DNA from 4 places in the Mesorhizobium sp. P2_E6 genome. Region 4 is predicted to be linked to each of the others. Evidence: predicted binding sites of a transcription regulator. Region 4 holds the regulator's gene; each other region holds the start of a gene.
The links. The regulator PhoB, encoded in region 4, activates phosphate uptake and scavenging genes when phosphate is short. The targets are predictions, from matches to a motif close to TGTCATNNANCTGTCAT.
Positions count from the first base shown of each region.

Region 1: the regulator PhoB is predicted to act here: its motif matches at 1,045-1,061, upstream of AC1D08_RS04380 (ceramide glucosyltransferase).
Region 2: the regulator PhoB is predicted to act here: its motif matches at 1,393-1,409, upstream of olsB (l-ornithine N(alpha)-acyltransferase).
Region 3: the regulator PhoB is predicted to act here: its motif matches at 1,049-1,065, upstream of AC1D08_RS15090 (alkaline phosphatase D family protein).

Region 1 covers NZ_JBFUEQ010000001.1:933,912-936,112, forward strand. Annotated here, with positions in the region: gene AC1D08_RS04370 (Hsp33 family molecular chaperone) at 1-504, shown strand, start outside; gene apaG (Co2+/Mg2+ efflux protein ApaG) at 547-939, opposite strand; gene AC1D08_RS04380 (ceramide glucosyltransferase) at 1,163-2,201, shown strand, end outside.
Region 2 covers NZ_JBFUEQ010000007.1:113,212-115,412, forward strand. Annotated here, with positions in the region: gene AC1D08_RS18840 (trimeric intracellular cation channel family protein) at 1-368, shown strand, start outside; gene olsB (l-ornithine N(alpha)-acyltransferase) at 455-1,330, opposite strand; gene AC1D08_RS18850 (ATP-binding protein) at 1,536-2,201, opposite strand, start outside.
Region 3 covers NZ_JBFUEQ010000005.1:328,271-330,471, forward strand. Annotated here, with positions in the region: gene AC1D08_RS15085 (MFS transporter) at 1-983, shown strand, start outside; gene AC1D08_RS15090 (alkaline phosphatase D family protein) at 1,137-2,201, shown strand, end outside.
Region 4 covers NZ_JBFUEQ010000006.1:124,395-126,595, reverse strand. Annotated here, with positions in the region: gene AC1D08_RS16580 (ROK family protein) at 1-442, shown strand, start outside; gene phoB (phosphate regulon transcriptional regulator PhoB) at 597-1,286, opposite strand; gene phoU (phosphate signaling complex protein PhoU) at 1,306-2,013, opposite strand; gene pstB (phosphate ABC transporter ATP-binding protein PstB) at 2,039-2,201, opposite strand, start outside.

The DNA of each region.
Region 1 (2,201 bases), on a different contig from region 4:
CGCCAGTCGGAGCAGATTCCGACCGATATCAGGCTTTCGGTGGCCAAGCTGCTGACGCCTGGCGTCGGCGGCGCTCGCGAGCAGTGGCGTGCCGGTGGCATCCTGGCGCAGTTCCTGCCGCAGTCGCCCGAGCGCATGCGCGTTCCGGACCTGCCGGGCGGCGATGGCGATCCGCGCGAGGAGATCCACGATCCGGCCGACAATTCCTGGCAGGAGCTGCTGGCATTGCTCGGCACCATCGAGCCGACCGAACTGATCGACCCGACGATCGGCGCCGAGCGGCTGCTGTACAGGCTGTTCCACGAGCATGGCGTGCGCGTCTTCGGCGGCGTACCGGTCGCCGACCAGTGCTCATGCTCGAGGGACAAGATCCGTGGCATCCTCGAGGGCTTCTCGGCGCAGGAGATCAAGGACAGCACCGAAGACGGCGGCATCCACGTCGCCTGCGAATTCTGCTCGAAGCAATATGACTTCGATCCGGCGGAATTTGCGGCGGCCCAGTAGAGAACGAGCCTCACCGGCTGCTTGGCGGCCGGTGAGGCGAAGCTAATTCACCGTCCTTCGCGTCCCCGGCAGATCCAGCGAGAAGGCGGGGATGGCGATGTCGAACGTCTCGCCCCGCTTGTTGCGCATCGTGTAGTGCCCGACCATGATGCCGGACGGTGTCGAAAGCGGGCAACCGGACGTGTATTGATAGCTGTCGCCGGGATTGAGTTCGGGCTGGTCGCCGACGACGCCGGCACCGCGCACCTCCTCGACCCGTCCGGTGCCGTCGGTGATGTGCCAATAGCGCGACAACAGCTGCACGAACTCATCCGACTGGTTGTCGATCGTTATCTGATAGCCCCAGACATAGCGGTTCTCCGACGGGTCCGAACGGTCCTCCAGATAGAACGGCCTGACCTGCACTTCGATGTTGCGCGTCACGGCGCGGTACATAAGCGGCTCCAAAACAATCCAAGTCGAACTGTCCTCGCTCCGGGCGAGCAGGTCAACGTGCGCGTCTTGTCGCGCCCGGCCTGAAAGGCAGGTGCCGACAAAGAATGTCATTTAAGTGACACATGACAATGGTGGTGTGCACGAAGCGGGCGACTCGGCGCTCTGTCGAACTGTTGAAAACGGCCATCACGCGGGCCGTCTTTTCTGGAGTGGCCAGGTCTCGATGGAACTCACCCTCATAGCCGCCTCGCTTTCGATCGCTCTCATCCTTTCAAACCTCGCCAGCATCCTGCTCGCCGCTTCGCGTCTGAAGCGCCACCGCACCATCGCGCCGCCGGCCGGCAAGCCGCTGCCGGTGTCGATTATCGTGCCATCGCGTGGCGTCGAGCCGTTCACGCAGGAGACGCTGGAGCGCGCCCTCTCGCTCGACTGGCCTCGCTATGAACTGGTCTTTTGCGTCGCCCATGCGGACGATCCGGTGGTCAGGCTGATCCGTGCCGCCATCGCCCGTTCTCCCAAGGTGCCGGCGCGGCTGCTGATCGGCGACGACCGCATCAGCGCCAATCCGAAACTCAACAATTGCGTCAAGGGTTGGGAGGCAGCGCGCCACGATTGGGTTGTCCTGGCCGATTCCAACGTGTTGATGCCGAGAGACTACGTGCAGCACCTGATGGCTGCATGGCGGCCCGACACCGGCCTTGTCTGCTCGACGCCGATAGGCTCGCGGCCCGCTGGCTTCTGGGCCGAGGTCGAATGCGCTTTCCTCAACACGCTGCAAGCGCGCTGGCAATATGCCGGCGAGGCGCTTGGCCTCGGCTTTGCCCAGGGCAAGAGCATGCTCTGGAACAAGCCGATGCTCGACGCCAGTGGTGGCATCCGTGCGCTCGCCGCCGAGATCGCCGAGGACGCTGCCGCGACCAAGCTGGTCAATGGCCTTGGCCTGCGCGTCAATCTCGTCGCCGCGCCCTTCGAGCAACCGCTCGGCCGGCGCACCTTTGACGAGATCTGGTCGCGTCAGGCCCGTTGGGCGCGCCTGCGCCGCGTCACTTTCCCATGGTTTTTCGCACCCGAAATCCTGACCGGGGCAGTGGTGCCGCTGGCACTCGCGCTGTTGGCGGCGGCAAGCGCGGGCGTCAGCCTCTGGGCAACCGCCATTGCCGTGCTGGCGGCCTTCTACCTTCCTGAATGCGCCCTGGCCTGGTCCAAAGGCTGGTACCTGTCGTCGCGCATGGTCGCGGCGATCATGATGCGCGACCTGATCC
Region 2 (2,201 bases), on a different contig from region 4:
TGCTCTGGCTCGACGCAATCGGCCTTGCCGCGTTTTCCGTGATGGGCGCGGCCAAGGGGCTCGCCATCACCGGCTCGCCGGCGGTGTCGGTGATCACCGGCATGCTTACCGCTACATTCGGCGGTATCCTGCGTGATCTTCTGGCCGGGGAGCCTTCGGTGCTGCTGAAGCCCGAAATCTATGTCACGGCCGCGCTCGTCGGCGCTGCCATCTTTACAGCAGGCGATGTGGCTGGCTTACCGCAGATTGTCTCAGGATGGGCCGGCTTCGCCGCGGCGTTCGCCGTGCGCGGCGGCGCGCTTCGCTTCGGCTGGGCGTTTCCGCCCTACAAGAGCCGGCCCGGCCGGCGACCGGAAGATATTCCGTGAAAAGAGGGAATAGCGAATAGGGAGTAGCGAATAGCGGTTGTTGCCGCGCAACTCCGGCCACGACGTCCTATTCGCTATTCGGCTGTTCACGCAGCGAAGCGCTGGGCTTCCCCGCCATAGTAGTTGACGTAGCGGGCGCCGATTTCCTTGACCGGCATCACGACGAACACGTCGACCGTTGAGAATTCGCGGTCGATGACGCAGCCATCGCCGATGCGGGCGCCGACGCGCAGATAGCCCTTGACCAGCGGCGGCATCGCCGCGATCGCCGCCTTGGCATTGACCGCCTCGATCGGCATCAGATCCATCGAACAGTAGCGCCCGGACACCGCGCGCACGTCCCAGGCCGAATTCGTCCGGCAGTGGTGGGCGAGATAGGTAAGCGCCTCGGCATGCGCCGCCGGCACAGTGCCGTGGAAGGACGCGCAACCGGTCATCACACCGATTTCGTAGTGGTTGATATAGGCCCAGATACCTTGCCACAGCGCCTCGATGGTGCGCTTCGAACGATATTCAGGCAAAACGCAGGAGCGGCCGAGCTCGAGAAAACGCTGACCGGGGTGACGGGCGATAAGCTTGGTCAGCTCGAATTCACCTTCGGAATAGAAGCCTCCAGCGGCGGCCGCGATTTCTTGCCGCAGCAGGCGATAGGTGCCGACGATACGTCGATGTTCGGGGCCGGAAAGCGAAGTATCGAATACGAGCAGATGGTCGCAGAGCGGATCGAACCGGTCGGCGTCACGGCGATCCGGCGCCTGGAACAAATCCTTCCTGGCGCCGAGTTCATCGTAGAACACCCGGTAGCGGACTTCCTGCGCGGCCGCGATCTCGGCCTCGTTGCGGGCGAGCCGCACTTCGAGATTACCGATACGGCCGAGTGCTGCGCCCTTTATGACGGAATCGACGTTACGTCCGGCAAGCAAGGCGCTGCTGGCGTTCGGCCGAGTGTCACATTCCGGCATAACTGTATGCACGAGGATTCTCCTTCGAGCCATCCCTCTTGGCACGGGGATACGGTGTAGGTGCAACAGGATTGTGACAGTACCGTGATACGACGTCGTGGGCAATACTTCGTCGGCTGGCGAATACGGTCAACCGGCTACGTTACGCCAGCGGGCGGGGTGGATGGGCTGTCGAAGTTCCTGACCTTCGGCTCGGGATCATGCCCTAGGCCGCGACCTGTCCCTCGACGGCATTGACCAGCGCGTCAGGGTCGAGTGGCTTGGTAACGAAGCCGCTGGCGCCATGGGCAAGCACCGCATGGCGGGTCTTTTCCTGGCTATCAGCCGACAGCACCATGATCGGCACCGGCGGCACGGCGGTCTCCTCCTCGTAGCGGCGGATGGCGGCAATCGCGTCCAGCCCGTCCATGACCGGCATGTGAAGGTCCATCAGAACCACGTCGAAGCGATGGTTGTGCCCGGCGCCGGTGACAGCCTCGACGGCGGCCTTGCCGTTGCCGACCACCTTGACGCGATGCCCGGCCTTCAGCAGCGTGGCGCGGGCAAGCATGGCGTTGATGTCATTGTCCTCGGCGATCAGCACCGACAGGCCGCGCTGGCGGTTGCCGACGGCACGAAACGCGGGCGCGTGGCGGTTTTCCGGCTGCGGCGGGGCGAGGGCGGGAGCATTGCTGCTCAACAGCACACGCAGAAGCGTTCCGCCACGCACCGGCCTGGCAAGGAAGGTCGCGTAGCCGCTGGCGCGGAACTCGCCAAGCATGCCGCGGTCGGTCGGCGCGATCAGCGTGATGGCCTCGCAGTCGGCGAAACCGCTCTGGCGAAGGCGCTTGAGCAGCCTTCCATCGCTCGCTTCCATCGCCGCGTCGACCAG
Region 3 (2,201 bases), on a different contig from region 4:
CCAAGCCTTGGCATCTGTTCATCACCTGGGGCGTGTTCTCGGGCATTGGTTCCGGCGCTGTCGCCAGCGTGCTCGGCGCTACCATCGTCAACCGCTGGTTCAAGACCAATCGCGGCCTTGTCATGGGGCTGATGTCGGCCTCCAGTGCCTCCGGCATGCTGGTGTTCCTGCCGCTGATCGCCTCGCTGGCACAGTCGGGCGGCTGGCAGCCGGTTGTCATCGCCGTTTCGATCGCCACCGCTGCTCTGGTGCCGCTGGTCTGGCTGCTGGTGCCGGAGCGGCCGGCTTCGATCGGCATGGTGCGCTATGGTGCCGCGGCCGACGATGTGCCGCCGGTGTCACCGGCATCGCAGGGCAATTTCCTAGCCCACACGTTCTCGACGCTGCGCCGCGCCGCCGGCACGCGCGTGTTCTGGTATCTGTTCGCCACCTTCTTCGTCTGCGGTTTCACCACCAACGGACTGGTCGGCACGCATCTGATCGCCTTCTGCGGCGACATGGGCATCGGCGAGGTGCAGGCCGCCGGCCTGCTGTCGATGATGGGCATTTTCGACCTGATCGGCACGACGCTGTCGGGCTGGCTCACCGACCGTTTCGACCCGCGCAAGCTGCTCGGCGTCTATTATGGGATCCGTGGCCTGTCGCTGATCTACCTGCCCTATTCCGGCTTCTCGGCAACCAGCCTGATCATCTTCGCGGTGCTTTACGGCCTCGACTGGATCGCCACCGTGCCGCCGACGCTGAGGCTCGCCAACGAGGCATTCGGCGATCGCAGCGGTCCGATCGTGTTCGGCTGGATCGTCGCTGGACATCAGATCGGCGCAGCTGCTGCCGCAGCCTTCGGCGGCACGATGCGCGAGCTTCAGGGCAATTACGAGCTGGCCTTCATGATCGCCGGCATGACGGCAATCGCCGCCGCCTGTATCTCGCTGTTGATCAACACCAGCCGACCGGCCTTCGATCCGGAACCGCAAGCGGCTTAAGGCGACTGGGTGCGTTCTCCCCTTCTCCCCCTGGGAGAAGGGGAGAACGTGCCCAGCCTGTTGGTTGTTATCAAACCGTCATGGTTTCGAGATGCGCCTGAAACATTGAGGCTGGACCTTGGTGGCACCGTTCAAGCCATCCAGGAGACAGCCATGAACAAGCTCTCGATGACCCGCCGTGCTTTCGTCACCTCGGCCAGCGCCGTTGGCCTGGTCGGCGTCTCCGGCCTGGCGCTGCCATACTATTCACGCGCCAGCCAGCGCCCGGCCTTCACCCATGGCGTCCAGTCGGGCGATGTCGACGCCACCAGCGGCATGGTGTGGACGCGCACGGATCGGCCGTCGCGCGTCATGTTCGAAGTGTCGTCGACCGAAAGTTTCACTGATGCCGTCCGCCTTGCGCCGCTCGATACCTCGCCGGCCAGCGACTATACGGTCAAGCGTCTGCTCACCGACCTCGCTTCCGACCAGGACATCTTCTATCGCATGACGGCGGCCGATCTCGCCGACGTCAATGCGGTTTCCGAGCCAATCACCGGCCGCTTCCGCACCGCGCCCGCTTCCAGGCGCGACATCAAGTTCGCCTGGTCGGGCGACACCGCCGGCCAAGGCTGGGGTATCGACGAGACCGGCATGAAGACTTACGCCACGATCGGCAAGCACACGCCCGACTTCTTCCTGCATTCGGGCGACACCATCTATGCCGACGGCGCGATGAAGGACGAGGTCGACCTGCCCGGGGGCGGCAAGTGGAAGAACGTCGTGCTGATCGACGGCAAGCGCAAGGTCGCCGAGACGCTGGACGAATACCGGGACCAGTGGAAATACAACATGATGGACAAGAACGTGCTGGGCCTCAGCGCTATTTGCCCGACGTTCTACCAGTGGGACGACCACGAAGTGCTGAACAACTGGTCGGATTCGAAGGATCTCAGTGCCGACAACCGGTACACCGAGAAATCCATCCATGTGCTGGCGGCACGCGCGGCGCGCGCTTTCCATGAAATGACGACGATCCGCTACGAACCGTCCGAGCCGGGCCGCGTCTATCGCAAGATTGCCTATGGGCCGCTGCTCGACGTGTTCTTCCTCGATATGCGTTCCTATCGCGGCCCCAACGGTCCGGACATGCAAGATGAGATGACGCCGCAATCGCGCATGCTCGGCGAACAGCAGACGAAATGGCTGAAGCGCGAACTGGCAAATTCGAAGGCAACC
Region 4 (2,201 bases):
CGGCAACTACGCCATCTGGCGCAACGCAAGGCAGATGAGTGAGGACGCGGAACCGGTCGCCGATGTCAGTGATGCCGACATGCGCGCGCTGGCGACCGCGGCCCGCGAGAGGGATGGACCCGAGCGCGAGGCCTATCGCAAGGCCGGCGAGGCACTCGGCTACGGTCTCGGCAGCCTGTTCGCGCTGATCGACCCGGCGCCCGTCGCCATGGTCGGCGTCAGCGCCGCCGCCTTCGACCTGATCGAGCCGGCATTGCGCGAGGCGATTGCCCAGACCGCCGGCGGCCAGCATTCGCAATCGATTTCCTTCGACACCGAACCGAACGAACTGCCACTGATCCGCGAAGGCTGCGCCACACGGGCACTGACCTTCGTAGACCAGGAGATTTTCGCGCCCGGCACGCAGGCGAGATCCGGCCTCGGTGGCAAGAACGTTGCGTGAATAACGCGCCGGGATGCGTTGAGATTCAGGTTAGGCCGAGTCGAGAATGGCGGGTTCCGAGAACCGGAACGGAGCGGACATTTGGATCCGTGAGTACCGGAAGCGCAGGAGACTGCCGTTCGCAGGCCGGCATCACCTGAATATCAGCAGATCCCTAATCTTCCCGGATTGCGTAGCCCGCCCCACGAATGGTGCGGATGACATCGGGCATGCGGCCATTGTTGACCGCCTTGCGCAGCCGGCCGACATGCACGTCGACCGTGCGTTCGTCGATGTAGATCGTCTCGCCCCAGACATTGTCGAGCAGCTGGCTGCGCGAGAACACGCGGCCGGGATGGCGCATCATGAATTCGAGCAGGCGGAATTCGGTCGGTCCGAGCCGGATCTCGCTCTTCTTGCGATAGACCCTGTGCGATTCACGATCGAGCACGATGTCGCCGACCTTGAGCACGCTGGACAGCACTTCCGGCTTGGCGCGGCGCAACAGCGCCTTGACCCTAGCCATGAACTCGGGCGTCGAGAACGGCTTGACCAGATAGTCGTCGGCGCCGGTCGAGAGGCCGCGCACACGATCGCTTTCCTCGCCACGCGCGGTCAGCATGATGATCGGCAGCCGCTCGGTCTCGGGACGCATTCTTAGCCGGCGACAGAGTTCGATGCCGGACACTGCTGGCACCATCCAGTCGAGCACCAGCAGGTCAGGCACGTTTTCCTGGAGGCGGATTTCGGCCTCGTCGCCGCGCGTCACCACCTCGACCTGGTATCCCTCGGACTCGAGATTGTAGCGCAGGAGCACGCCAAGCGGCTCCTCGTCCTCCACCACCATGATGCGTGGCGCGATCATCGACTGGTCACCCCTGCCGTCATGCCGCCGGCGCGGACATCGCCGTCTCGTCCTGCTTCGGACGATTGGCGGGCAGCTGCGTACCGGTCAAAACATAATACGCATTTTCCGCGATGTTGGTGACGTGATCGCCGATGCGTTCGAGGTTCTTGGCGCAGAACAAAAGATGCGTGCAGGCGGTGATGTTGCGCGGGTCTTCCATCATGTAGGTCAGGAGTTCGCGGAACACCGAGGTGTACTTGACGTCGATGCGCTCGTCGTCGGCGCGCAGCTTCGCCAGCGCCGCGGCGTCGCGCGCCGTATATTCCTCGATGACGCCCTGCACCTGGATCAGCACCAGCTGCGCCATTGCGTCGATGGAGTGCGACAGGTCGCGCGGGGTGACGCTGAGGCCGACGGTGCCGACGCGCTTGGCGATGTTCTTGGCAAGGTCGCCAATGCGCTCGAGGTCGCCGGCCATGCGGATCGAACCGACGACATGACGCAGATCGTCGGCCATCGGCTGACGCTTGGCGATCAGTGTGATGGCGCGGTCGTCGAGCTCGCGCTGGCGCGCGTCCATGATCGCATCGTCGGAGACGACGCGCTGCGCCAGGGCGTTGTCGGAATTCAACAGCGCCTTGGTGGCGCCGCCGACCATCGAGCCGGCGAGGTCGCCCATGTCGCGGATCAGCCTGCTGATCTGTCCGAGATCCTCGTCGAAAGAAGCGACTGTGTGTTCGCCCATGATCTTAGTCCTCGTATGCCTGAGCTCAGCCGAAGCGGCCGGTGATGTAGTCCTGCGTGCGCTTCTCGCGGGGCGACGTGAAGATCTTCTCGGTGCGGTCGAACTCGACCAGTTCGCCCAGATACATGAAGGCCGTCTGCTTCGACACGCGCGCCGCCTGCTGCATGTTGTGGGTGACGATGACGATC